Kaistia algarum: one gene and its partner. The protein of the gene in region 2 interacts with the protein of the main gene of each other region in a pairwise test. Links are inferred from orthologs where the notes say so. Each region holds a gene or a part of one and is shown on either strand. Other genes may lie near its edges.

The links.
Region 1: the proteins of OSH05_RS11235 (region 2) and OSH05_RS08225 interact in binary tests that used the Escherichia coli proteins (3 or more experiments, as listed by UniProt). The link is inferred for Kaistia algarum from one-to-one orthologs.

Annotation. Positions count from the first base shown.
Region 1 is NZ_JAPKNJ010000001.1:1,680,921-1,687,217, forward strand. Bases 1,155-4,056 are described here. They hold OSH05_RS08225 (sulfate/molybdate ABC transporter ATP-binding protein), read right to left. Parts: upstream 3,201-4,056; coding sequence 2,109-3,200; downstream 1,155-2,108. Other genes in these bases: OSH05_RS08215 (siderophore-interacting protein), read left to right, coding at 1,155-1,334; OSH05_RS08220 (D-lyxose/D-mannose family sugar isomerase), read right to left, coding at 1,342-2,031; cysW (sulfate ABC transporter permease subunit CysW), read right to left, coding at 3,211-4,056. In the rest of the region: OSH05_RS08210 (MFS transporter), read left to right, coding at 1-493; more of OSH05_RS08215, read left to right, coding at 567-1,154; more of cysW, read right to left, coding at 4,057-4,092; sulfate ABC transporter permease subunit CysT, read right to left, coding at 4,085-4,933; OSH05_RS08240 (sulfate ABC transporter substrate-binding protein), read right to left, coding at 4,940-5,977; OSH05_RS08245 (RrF2 family transcriptional regulator), read right to left, coding at 6,123-6,297. UniProt on the Escherichia coli protein: Part of the ABC transporter complex CysAWTP involved in sulfate/thiosulfate import. Responsible for energy coupling to the transport system.
Region 2 is NZ_JAPKNJ010000001.1:2,331,150-2,337,488, forward strand. The notes cover bases 2,488-5,431. They hold OSH05_RS11235 (glutamate-5-semialdehyde dehydrogenase), read right to left. Parts: upstream 4,634-5,431; coding sequence 3,341-4,633; downstream 2,488-3,340. Other genes in these bases: rsfS (ribosome silencing factor), read right to left, coding at 2,488-2,498; OSH05_RS11230 (nicotinate-nucleotide adenylyltransferase), read right to left, coding at 2,694-3,344; proB (glutamate 5-kinase), read right to left, coding at 4,705-5,431. Outside these bases: OSH05_RS11210 (S41 family peptidase), read right to left, coding at 1-154; OSH05_RS11215 (murein hydrolase activator EnvC family protein), read right to left, coding at 151-1,569; 23S rRNA (pseudouridine(1915)-N(3))-methyltransferase RlmH, read right to left, coding at 1,623-2,102; more of rsfS, read right to left, coding at 2,115-2,487; more of proB, read right to left, coding at 5,432-5,859; GTPase ObgE, read right to left, coding at 5,856-6,339. UniProt on the Escherichia coli protein: Catalyzes the NADPH-dependent reduction of L-glutamate 5-phosphate into L-glutamate 5-semialdehyde and phosphate. The product spontaneously undergoes cyclization to form 1-pyrroline-5-carboxylate.

The DNA of each region.
Region 1 (6,297 bases), 650 kb from region 2 along the record:
CGCGATCATGAATTCGGTTCCCGCCGCCGAACGCGGTCAGGCCGCCGGCATGCGGGCGACGACCCTGAATTCCGGGCAGGTGCTGTCGATCGGCATCTTCTTCAGCCTGATGATCGCCGGGCTGACCGAAATGCTGCCGCAATCGATGGAAGCAGCGCTGATCGCCCAGAAGGTGCCGGCCGACATCGCCAGCCATGCGGCTTCTGCACCGGCAGTCGCGAGCCTCTTTGCCGCCTTCCTCGGTTACAATCCGATGGGCGAACTGATCCCGGCCGCCTCGCTTGCCTCGCTGCCGCAGGAGAGTGTCGCGGTCATCACCGGCAAGACCTTCTTCCCGCATCTCCTGGCCGAGCCATTCATGCATGGGCTGGTCTTCGCCTTCACCTTCTCGCTGATCCTCAACCTCCTGGCCGCCGCCGCGTCGTGGATGGCTGGCGGGCGCTATGTGCATGCCGACGAAGCGGCGCCAAGCCCGGCGACCGCCGCTGAATGATGTCACTTTCGCTTGCCTGAGTGCCCTTCGATATATATCTTACGCTATATCGTAAGAATGATTTGGAGGCCGAATGGCCATGGATATTGGAACCGAACAGCGCCACGCGGCCCGCCGCGTGCGCCATGAAACGCGGCGCCGTCTGCTGACGGTCAAGGCGATCGAGGATGTGACGCCCCGCATGCGGCGGATCACTTTCTCGGCCGACACGATGGAGGGCTTCGAGAGCCTCGCGCCCGATGACCACATCAAGCTGTTCTTCGCAGCGCCTGAAGGTCCGCAGATGCGCGATTTCACGCCGCGCCGCTTCGACCGCGAGGCCGGCACGCTGGTGATCGATTTCGCCTTGCATGAGGCAGGCCCGGCCACGAGCTTTGCGGCCGGGGCGCGGATTGGCGACCCGCTGGAGATCGGTGGCCCGCGCGGATCAGCGGTCGTTGCCGACGATTTCGACTGGTACTGGCTGATCGGCGACGAGACGGCACTTCCGGCGATTGGCCGCTGGCTGGAGGAGGCCCGGCCGGGCCTCCCGATCCTGACGGCGATCGCGATTGCGGATGCATCTGAGCGTCAGGCGATCGAGACGAAGGCCGACTGGACTACGCTCTGGAGCCTCCGCAGCGAAGCCGGCACCGATGACGCCGCCGCTTTCATCGCCCTTCTCGCCGGACAGCCTCTTCCGCCCGGCGACGGTTTCATCTTCATTGCGGCCGAGACGAACGTCGCCCGCGCCGTGCGCCGCTATCTGACCGAAGAGCGCGGCCATCTGGAATCATGGATGAAGGCCGCCGGATACTGGAAGCGCGGCGAGGCCGATGCGCATGAGCGGATCGAGGACTGAGCGGCCCTCAGTCCTTGAGCCACGTTCCGTAATCGGCCACGAGGAGATGCATCGGCTCGACATCCTCCTCGATCTGCGCAAAACGGCCGATCGGCTCCGCGAAGACATTGTCGGTCAAATCGTCATTGACCGTCGACACCTCGCCGATGAGCACGTCGGCACCTTCGCCCCAGAAAGCGTGCCAGACGCCCGGCAGCAGCGTGACGCTCTCGCCCGGATCGAGGCGGAGGATGCCGCCGGCCGGCAGCTTGCGGACGACGCCATCGGTCGGCACGGTCACTTCGGCGTTGCGGTCGATATTGCCTTCGGCATCGGGCATGAACAATTCCAGCGTCAGCGTGCCGCCGCCGCGATTGATGATGTCCTCGGCCTTCAGATTATGCCGGTGCATCGGCGAGAGCTGGTCCTGGCGCGAGATCATGATCTTCTCGGCATAGAGCATGCCGCGGCCGGTCGCGAGGTCCGCCTGGTTGCCGTTGCGCACGGTGAACAGGAAGAGGCCGAGCTCGTCGAACTTTTCCTTGCCGTAGTCGGTGATGTCCCAGCCAAGGCGCGCGTCGATCACGCCCCTCGCATTGGCGCGATTGCGCTTGAACTCTTCCGGCGTCCAATAGGCGAACGGCGGCAGCAGGAAGCCGAACGAACGGATGAACTCATCCGCCTCCTGCATGATCTCGTTCACGCGCGATCGCTTCATGGTTTTTCCTCCAAGACCCGCCGTCCGTTTTCGGCTGGGCGAGACTATTCGGAACCACGCTGGCGGAAAAGAGGCGATCAGGCCGGGAAGATGCGCCAGCGATCCGGGCGGAAGGCGATCGGGTCGCCGACGCGACGCGCCTGATCGACGGCAACGTCGATCTCGGCGCGATGGCGACCGCTGCCCACTTCGAGGTCAAGCCGCCGCCGCGCACCATGACGCCGCTCGGCGACGATGCGCCCGCGAATCGCCGGACTGCCATCGTCGATGATGGTGATGTCATGCGGGCGAAAGCCGAGCGTCGCGACGCCGGCACTCGTTCCAGGCGCCGACAGACCCAGCGGCTCGCCATCGAGCTGTGCCTCGCCGCCGACGATGGCGACCGGAAGAAGCGAGGATTCGCCGATGAAGCTGAAGACGAAGGGGGTCGCAGGCGAATCGTAGATCTCGTCCGCCGTGCCCACCTGTTCGATGCGGCCCTTGGACATGACCACGACGCGGTCGGCCAGTTCCAGCGCCTCTTCCTGGTCGTGCGTGACGAAAAAGGTCGTATGGCCGGTGCGATCGTGGATTTCGCGCAGCCAGCGGCGGAGATCCTTGCGCACCTGGGCATCGAGTGCACCGAAGGGTTCGTCGAGCAGCAGCACGCGCGGTTCGATCGCGAGGGCGCGGGCCAGCGCGACGCGCTGGCGCTGGCCGCCCGAAAGCTGTGCCGGATAGCGCTTGTCGAGGCCTGAAAGCTGCACGAGATCGAGGAGGCCGAGCACGCGCCGTCGGATTTCCGCCTTGCCCGGCCGGTCGGCACGGGAACGCACGGTGAGGCCGAACGCGATGTTGTCGAACACCGTCATATGACGGAACAGCGCATAGTGCTGGAACACGAAGCCGATATTGCGATGCTGCACCGGCAGGCCGAGCGCGTCGTCGCCGCCGAAGAGCACGCGGCCCTCGGTCGGCGCATCGAGACCGGCGAGGATGCGCAGCAACGTCGTCTTGCCCGAACCGGAGGGGCCGAGCAGCGCCACCAGCTCGCCCGCCTTCACGTCGAGCGACACGCCATGCAGAGCCGGAGTCTCTCCGAACGCCTTGACGACGTTCTCGATCGTCACGTCGACAGGCTCGCCGAGCGCGATCGACCGCTCCTGATCGACCGAAGTGATCGCGTTCATGGATCTCACCTTAGTGGCGTCGGGTCGCGGCGATCTCGTCGGCATAATGCCATTCCAAGACCGACTTGACGATGAGTGTAAAGAGGGCGAGCAGCGCCAGCAGCGATGCGACGGCGAAGGCAGCGCCGAAATTATACTCGTTGTAGAGAATCTCGACCTGTAGCGGCATGGTATTGGTCTTGCCGCGAATGTGGCCTGAGACCACGGAAACCGCTCCGAATTCGCCCATGGCGCGGGCGTTGCAGAGCAGCACGCCATAGAGCAGTGCCCATTTGACGTTCGGGAGCGTCACCCGGACGAACGTCTTCCAGCCGCTCGCGCCCAGCGACAGCGCTGCCTCCTCGTCCTGATTGCCCTGCGACTGCATGATCGGGATCAGTTCGCGCGCGACGAAGGGGAAGGTGACGAAGATCGTGGCCAGAACGATGCCCGGCACGGCGAAGATGATCCGGATGCCGTGGTCGGAGAGCCAGGGACCGAGATAGCCCTGCGCGCCGAACATCAACACATAGATGAGGCCCGAGGTGACCGGCGAGATGGAAAAGGGCAGGTCGATCAGCGTGATCAGGAAGCTCTTGCCCTTGAACTCGAACTTGGCGATCGCCCAGGACGCGGCGAGGCCGAAGACGATATTGGCCGGAACCGAAAAAGCGGCGACGAGCAGCGTCAGGCGGATGGCCGAGGCCGTTTCCGGCTCGGCGACCGAGCGCAGGAAGGCGGAAAACCCGGCCCGGAAGGCCTCGTAGAACACCGAGACGAGCGGCAGGAACAGGAACAGCGCCAGAAAGGCGATGGCGACGAGGGTCAGCACGATGCGCACCCAGCGCCGTTCCGTCGCCGGCGATTCGAAGTTGCCGGCGCCTTCTGGCCGGCCGAGAGCGGCGTCAGCCATGTCCAAGCCTCCTGCGGCTCCAGGCCTGCAGCAAATTGATCGCGAACAGCAGCACGAAGGATAGTCCCAGCATGATGGTCGCGATCGCGGTCGCCGCGGCGTAGTTGAACTCGGTCAGGCGGATCACGATGAGGAGCGGCGCGATTTCCGAGACATAAGGAATGTTGCCTGCGATGAAGATCACCGAGCCATACTCACCGACGGCGCGGGCAAAGGCCAAGGCGAAGCCGGTCAGCAGGGCGGGCACGAGCGTCGGGAGGACGACGCGGAAGACGGTCTTGAACCGGTTCGCGCCCAGCGTCGCCGCCATCTCCTCGATCTCGCGATCCATGTCCTCGATCACCGGCTGAACCGTCCGCACGACGAAGGGCAGGCCGATGAAGACGAGGGCGATGAAGATGCCGATCGGCGTATAGGCGATCTTGATTCCAAGCTTCGCCGCGTAGACGCCGATCCAGCCATTCGGGGAATAGATGGCAGTCAGCGCGATGCCGGCCACGGCGGTCGGCAGCGCAAAGGGCAGGTCGACCATCGCATCGATGATGCGCTTGCCGGGGAATTCATACCGGACCAGCACCCACGCGACGATCAGGCCGAAGACGGCGTTGATGCCGGCGGCCACCGCGGAGGCGCCGAAGGAAAGTCGAAGGGCCGCCAGCGTGCGCGGATCGGTAGCGATCGCCCAGAACTGTGGCCATCCGAGACTGGCCGTCTTGGCGACGAGGCCGACGAGTGGAACCAGGACGATCAGGGATAGATACAGCAAGGCGAAGCCGAGTGTCAGCCCGAAGCCTGGGATGACACTCGGCTTGCGCCAAGCAAAGGAAGCTGCGTTCGCCATCGACGCCTATTGGCCCGGCTTGTAGATCTGGTCGAAGACGCCGCCATCGGCGAAATGCGTCGGCTGTACCTTGGCCCAGCCGCCGAATTGCGGATCGTCGATCGTGACCAGCTTGACCTCGGGGAAAAGCTTCAGATCGGCAGGATCGACAGCGGAGGGCTTGGCCGGCCGATAGAAATTCTTGGCGATGATCTTCTGCGCCGGGTCGCTGTAGAGATAGTCGAGATAGGCCTGCGCGACCTTGGTCGTGCCCTTCTTGTCGGAATTGCCCTGAACGAGGGCGACCGGCGGCTCCGCCTTGATCGAAATCGACGGCACCACGATCTCGAACTGGTCGGGTCCCAGTTCCTTCTGCGCGAGGAAGGCTTCGTTCTCCCAGGAGAGCAGAACGTCGCCGATGCCGCGCTGGACGAAGGTCGTGGTCGAGCCGCGGGCACCGGTATCGAGCACCGGGACGTGCTGGAACAATTTGCCGACATAGTCGCGGGTCTTGGCTTCGTCGCCGCCGAACGTCTCGTTCGCATAGGCCCACGCAGCGAGATAGTTCCAGCGTGCGCCGCCGGAGGTCTTCGGATTGGGCGTGATCACCTGGACGCCGTCCTTGATCAGATCATCCCAGTCCTTGATGCCCTTCGGATTGCCCTTGTGGACGAGGAAGACGATCGTCGACGTATAGGGCGTCGAATTGTCGGGTAGCTTGGTGGCCCAGTCGGCAGGTACCTTGCCGGTCTTCTTGGCGATCGCGTCGATGTCTGCCGCGAGCGCCAACGTCACCACATCAGCCTCCAGACCGTCGATCACGGCGCGAGCCTGTGCACCTGATCCACCATGGGACTGCTCAATCGTCACGGTCTCGCCGGTCTTTTCCTTCCAGTACGCCGCGAAGGCTTCGTCATAAGCCTTGTAGAGTTCGCGGGTCGGATCGTAGCTGACGTTGAGGAGCGTCGTGTCAGCAAGCGCCGGGGCGGCGAACGCCGTCACGGAAAGGGCAACTGCGGCGATGAGGCCGTGCCGACGGGTCAGAGTGAAAGCCTTGTCGATCATGCTGGGAACTCCCAAGGTCGATATCCAACCCTATCTCGACATGAACAGTCGACTATTTCAAACCACGGTGATCGGTCGCGGATAGCATGAATGAGAAAATCATTCCTGGAAATGGAATGATTCTGAAACAAGGGAGCTGGCGTGCCTAGAGCTCGTCCGCACCCTCCGTTCGCAGCGCATCGGCTAGCGTCGTGGCGTCGAACAGGACAAGCTGGGCCGCATAGGGCGCGGCGAACATCCGCCTGACGCCGCAATTCTCCTCGTCCGGACAATCGGCACAGGGCTGGTAAGCGGTTCGCGAGATGCAGGAGAGCGGGGCG
Region 2 (6,339 bases):
CAAACACGTCGCCGAACAGATTGAGCTGCCGGTAGGTATCGGACACGGCGGCCTGCGCGGCCGTCGGTACGAGCCCGGGCATCTGGCTCAGCGTCACCGTGGCCGCGGCGCCGATGATCGTGCCGGCCAGGAGCAGGGTAGCATTGCGAATCATCCGCCAACCTTTTCGTCGTTGGATCGCGCCCACCATGGGGCCGGGTCGATCGAGGTTCCGTCTTTTCTGAATTCGACATAGAGCATGGGCTGCGTAGCGCCAATACCGTCGACATTATTACTGGCCAGCAACCGCGATCCCATGACCGCCACCGGCTCGCCTGCCAGCACGAACTGCCCGAGTTCGACGTCGATCCGCTCCATTCCTGCCAACAAGATATGATATCCGCCGCCGGCATTGATGATCAAGAGTTGACCGTAGGACCGGAACGGTCCGGCGTAAACTACCCACCCATCGGCGGGTGACGATACGCCGTTCCCGGCGCGCGTCGCGATCGAAATTCCCTGCGTTGTACCGCCCAGTCCGTCGGCGTCGCCGAAGCCCTTCATCTGGACCCCATTGACCGGCATCGGCAGCATGCCCTTGGTATTGCCAAAGGCGACAGCCGGCGCGATGCGGTTGCGCGCGCCGAGGCTGTCCGGGTTCGGCGATGCCTTGCCGGACTCGAGCGCGGCCTGGTTGTCGGCTTCGGCCTTGCTTGCCGCCGCGGCGGCATCCGCGGAGGCCGCGACCTGCTTCTCCAGGCTCGCGATCAGGTCCTTGAGACTGGTGGCCTTGCGGGCGAGTTGCTCGGAGCGGGATTGCTCGTCGGCCAATTGCTGCTCGGACGCGACGCGCGCCTTCTTCTTTTCTTCGACCAGGAGCTGGATCCGCGTGCGCTCCTCGGCGAGCGCGGTCGAATCGGCGCGCATGCGGTCGCGCTCGCGCTCCTGCTCGCCCTTGAGCGCGAGGAGATGCTGGAGGTCACCTGCCAGCTGGATGGCTTCGCCCCGCAGCTCCGGTACCACCGCCCCTAGCAGCATGGCACTTCGGACTGCTGAGAGGGCATCCTGAGGCCGCACAACAATGGCGGGCGGCGGCTTGCGGCCCATACGTTGCAAAGCGGCCAGCACATTGGCCAGGGTTCCCCGGCGCGCGGCGAGCGAATCGTGGACCGTCTTCTCTTCGTCGAGCAGGCTGCTCATGCGCTGCTCGGCCTTGTCGATCTTCTTCTCGAGTTCGGTGGCGCGCTCCCCGGTGTCGACCAACGCCGATGTCAACGACGTGCTGTCATTGTCGAGCTTTGCGATTTCGGATCGCAAGGCTTCCTGTCGCTCTTTTGTGACGTCAATGTCGCGGGTGATCGCGTCGAGTTCCGCGCGGCGGGCACTTTGTTCCGCCGCTGTCGGCGCGGTGCTTGCGGGCGTGACGCCTTCATCGGCGGCGTGCGCTTCCGGCGACAGCAGCGCCAGCAGCAGCGCGGCGAACGCGGCAGCTCTTAGCGACGGCGCGGAATGCTGAAGTCGATGCACGTTCGACGGCCCGAAGGAGGTGTCCGGACGGTCGCAAGCGCGACCCCAAAGGTCGACCGCCAATCTACCGTCGCTTGTTGCTTCGCTAGCCAAGAATTGCGGCCGAAGCGCGACGGTCACTCACGATGATAAGGATGGCCGGACAAGATTGTCATCGCCCGGTAGATCTGCTCAGCGAGCAGCAGGCGGACGATCTGGTGAGGCCATGTCATCTGACCAAAGGCCAGCGTCTCGTCGGCGCGGGACTTGAGCGCGGCGCCATGGCCGTCGGCACCGCCGATCGCGAATACGAGGTCACCGAGCCCGTCATCGCGCAGCCGTCCGATCTTGCGGGCGAACTCGACGCTGGTCGGAGCACGGCCGCCTTCGTCTAGGGCGACCAGCCGGGCGCCGGGCGGGAGGGCGGCGATAAGCATCGTCGCTTCCTGGGCCATGCGGTCCTCGCCGCGACCGGCCCGGCTCTCGGAAAATTCCCGAGTGACGACATCAAGGCTCAGGCTGCGGCCGGCATGGACGGCGCGTTCTAGATAACGCTCGACGAGAAGCCGGTCGGGGCCCGTTTTGAGTCGTCCGACCGAGAAGATCGAAATGCGCATGGGCGATCCGGCTCAGCCGGCCGGATTCTCCGTTACCGGACGCAGCGCCCCGGTCTTTGGAGCATCAGACGACCACATCTTCTCCAGATTGTAGAAGCTGCGGACTTCCGGCCTGAAGACATGGACGATCACGTCGCCGGCGTCGATCAGTACCCAATCGCAATGCGGCATGCCTTCGACGCTCGCGACGCGGCCACCGGCCTCCGCTATATCGCGGGCGATATGATCCGCGATGGCGCCGACATGGCGTTGCGACCGGCCGGTGGCGATGACCATGAAGTCCGCCAATGCCGATTTGCCTGCGATGTCGATGGATACGATCTCCTCCGCCTTCGAATCGTCGAGGCTGTCGAGGATGATTTTGAGAACGTCGTCCGCCGCAATCTGCCGGCGCACGGCCGTCCGATGAGGAACGCGCTCCAGCGCGGCCTCGGTTTGAATTGCCGTCGTCAGTGGTTCTTTCCTTTCGCCATAGGGCGTATCGGGCCTTTCAAGAGGGCCGTGATCGGAACTCTCCCAAGCAGCCTAGGCTGCCCGTCTAAAACATAGGCACGAGAAGGTGAAGCTTTCAAGACGCGGTTTGAACCGCGGTCAAGATGATTCATCTCGTGTCTTTCCTGCGGCACGTAGCGCCGTCGAGGAAAGGGCCGTTCTTCTTCCGTGCAGGAAGATCCAGGCGGGCGGATCGAGCCCGGCTAGGGCTCCGGCCCGATCTTCCCCGATTCGGTAAGGAGCCAGCGCTGTTGCGGTAGCCGAAACGGTTGCCGCATAGGTGCTGCCGGGTCGGTCGAGGACAGCAATCGGCATCATCGACGCGATCTCGCGCCATTGCCGCCAGCGGTGGAACTGGCGAAGATTGTCGGCGCCCATGATCCAGACGAAGCGCACGCCCGGCCGCCGGGCCTTCAGGATGGCCAGTGTTTCGGCAGTGAAGCGCGTGCCGAGCGCCGCTTCGACGGCGGTGACGCGAATCTTCGGCTCGCCGCGCGCCAGCTGTCGCGCTGCCTCGACGCGGCGGGCGAGCGCGCCCGGTGCATGCTCCTTCAAGGGATTGCCGGGAGTTACGAGCCACCAGAGCTGGTCGAGCCGCAGGCGACGGATGGCGGCCCGGCTCACCATCAGATGGCCGTCATGCGGCGGATCGAAGGAGCCGCCGAAAAGGCCGATGCGCTGCCCGGCGCTCGCCTGCGGCAGCTTCAGCGCCAGCCGAAGCGAAGGGTCGGACAGATCGTCCGACGTCACGGCCGCGTCTGCCCGGCGCCATGAACACGGTACTTGAACGAGGTGAGCTGCTCGACGCCGACGGGGCCGCGGGCATGCATCCGGCCGGTCGCGATGCCGATCTCGCCGCCGAAGCCGAACTCGCCGCCATCGGCAAACTGGGTCGAGGCATTGTGCAGCACGATGGCTGAATCCACTTCCGCGAGGAAGCGATCGGCCGCTTCCTGATCCGCGGTGAGGATCGCGTCGGTATGGTGCGAGCCATAGGTCTCGATATGATCGATCGCCGCGTCGAGCCCGTCCACGACCTTCACGGCGATGATGGCGTCGAGATATTCGGCCGACCAATCCTGCTCGGCGGCCGGCGACGCCTCGGGCACCAGGCGGCAGGTCTCGGCATCGCCGCGGATCGTGCAGCCGGCCTCGATCAGCGCGCGCACGATCGGCACCAGATGGGTAGCGGCGACCGCCTTGTCGATGAGCAGCGTCTCTGCGGCGCCGCAAACGCCCGTGCGGCGCATCTTGGCGTTGACGATCAGGGGGATCGCCATGGCGAGGTCGGCGCCGGAATGGACATAGATGTGAACGATGCCTTCGAGATGGGCGAAGACAGGCACGCGCGCCTCGTCCTGGATGCGGGCGACGAGGCTCTTGCCGCCGCGCGGTACGATGACGTCGATCAAGCCGCCGAGCCCGTCCAGCATAGCGCCGACGGCGGCGCGGTCGGCGGTGGGCACCATCTGGATCGCGGCGCCGGGAAGGCCGGCCGCCTCGAGGCCGCGCACCAGCGCCGCATGGATGACCGATGACGTGCGCAAGGTGTCGGAGCCACCGCGCAGGATCACGGAATTGCCGGATTTGAGGCACAGTGCGCCGGCATCAGCCGTCACATTGGGACGGCTCTCATAGATCACGCCGATGACGCCGAGCGGCGTGCGGACGCGCTCGAAGTGCAGGCCGTTCGGCCGGTCCCAGGCGGCGATCACCGTGCCGACGGGGTCGGTGAGATCGGCGATCTCCTCGACGCCGCGTGCCATCGCTTCGATGCGGGAAGGGCTGAGCGTGGCACGGTCGACGAAGGAGGGAAGCGCGCCGGACTTCTCGATCGCAGCGACGTCGAAGGCATTCGCCTCCAGGATGCGCGTTTCGGAAGCGCGGATCTCGGCGGCCATGGCCCGAAGGGCGGTGTCCTTGGCGTGCGACGGGGCGAGGGCGATCTTGCGGGCAGCGGCGCGGGCCGTGCGGCCGATGGCCTGCATCACCGCCGCGACGTCTTCGCTCTCTCGCTTCAGCACCATTGTCGTCGTCATGATCGTTCCCGTTTGTCCCGCAGGACCCTCTTCATCGTTGCCTGGAGGACCTAGCTCCACCCGAAAAGCGGCTATTCGCCCCGCAGGGCCATGTCGTCGCGATGGACCATGGCCGCGCGCCCCGAATAGCCGAGGATCGCGGCGATCTCGTTCGAATTGCGCCCGGCGATGCGCTCGGCGTCGGCCATGTCATAGGCGACGAGGCCTCGTCCCACTTCCTCGCCCGATGGCCCCTGGATGATGATCGCATCGCCACGCTGGAACCTGCCCTCGACCCGGCGGACGCCGGCCGGAAGCAGGCTCTTGCCGGACCGCAGCGCCCGCACCGCGCCTGCGTCGATCACGATGAGGCCGCGCGTCTCCAGATGGCCGGAGATCCACTTCTTGCGCTCGGTGACGGGGTTGCCCTCGGGCAGGAACCATGTCGCGGTGCCGCCCTCGGAAATCTGCCGGAGCGGATGCAGCGGCTTGCCGAGGGCGATCGCCATCGTCGCGCCGGCGGCCGTCGCGATCTTGGCCGCATCGACCTTGGTTTTCATGCCGCCGCGCGAATATTCCGATGCCGCACCGCCGGCCATCGCCTCGATCTCGGGCGTGATCTTCGGAACGATCGGGATGAGGCGTGCATCGGGATTGGCATGCGGCGGCGCCGTATAGAGCCCGTCAATGTCGGAGAGCAGCACCAGCAGATCCGCGCCCATCATCGAGGCGACGCGCGCGGCGAGGCGATCATTGTCGCCATAACGGATCTCGCTGGTCGCGACCGTGTCGTTCTCGTTGATCACGGGCACGGCGCCGAGACGCAGCAGCGTGCCGATCGTGGAGCGAGCATTCAGATAGCGGCGGCGTTCCTCGGTATCGCCCAGCGTCAGCAGGATCTGGCCGGCGCGGATCGAATGGCGGTCGAGCCGTTCCGAATAGGCACGGGCGAGCGCGATCTGGCCGACAGCCGCCGCCGCCTGACTCTCCTCCAGCTTCAGGATGCCGCCGGGAAGGCCGAGGACGCCGCGGCCGAGCGCGATCGCCCCCGAGGAAACGAGCAATACGTCGCGCCCGCCCGACGCAAGCGCCGCCACGTCGTCGACGAGCGCGGAGAGCCATTCCTCGCGCAGCCGGCCCGTGGCGCGGTCGACGAGCAGGGCCGAGCCGATCTTGACGACGATACGGCGAAAGTTCTCGGGCTTCATATCCACGGCGCTGTCCGCGGACAGGACAGCGGCGCTCATGGCGTCCAGTCCTCTGCCTTGGCTGCCGGCACATCGTTCGGATCGTTGGTGTTGCCTTCCTCGATGATGCGAGCCAGCACGCGCAAGGCCGATTCGACGCCGGCACCGGAAGCGGCAGAGAGAACGAGCGGCGTCATCCCGCAGGCTCGAGCAAGGGCCTTTTTCTTCCCTTCGAGTTCGTCTGCCGCGATCGCGTCGGCCTTCGACAGCGCCACGATCTCGCGCTTCTCTTCAAGACCGGCGCCATAGGCGTCAAGTTCGCCGCGCACGATCCGGTAGGCCTCGGCCGGGTCTTCCTGCGTGCCGTCGACGAGATGCAGCAGAACGCGGCAGCGCTCGACATGGCCGAGGAAGCGGTCGCCAAGCCCGATGCCCTCATGCGCGCCTTCGATCAGGCCCGGAATATCGGCCATGACGAAATCGCGGCCGTCGATGCGGACGACGCCGAGATTGGGATGCAGCGTGGTGAAGGGATAGTCG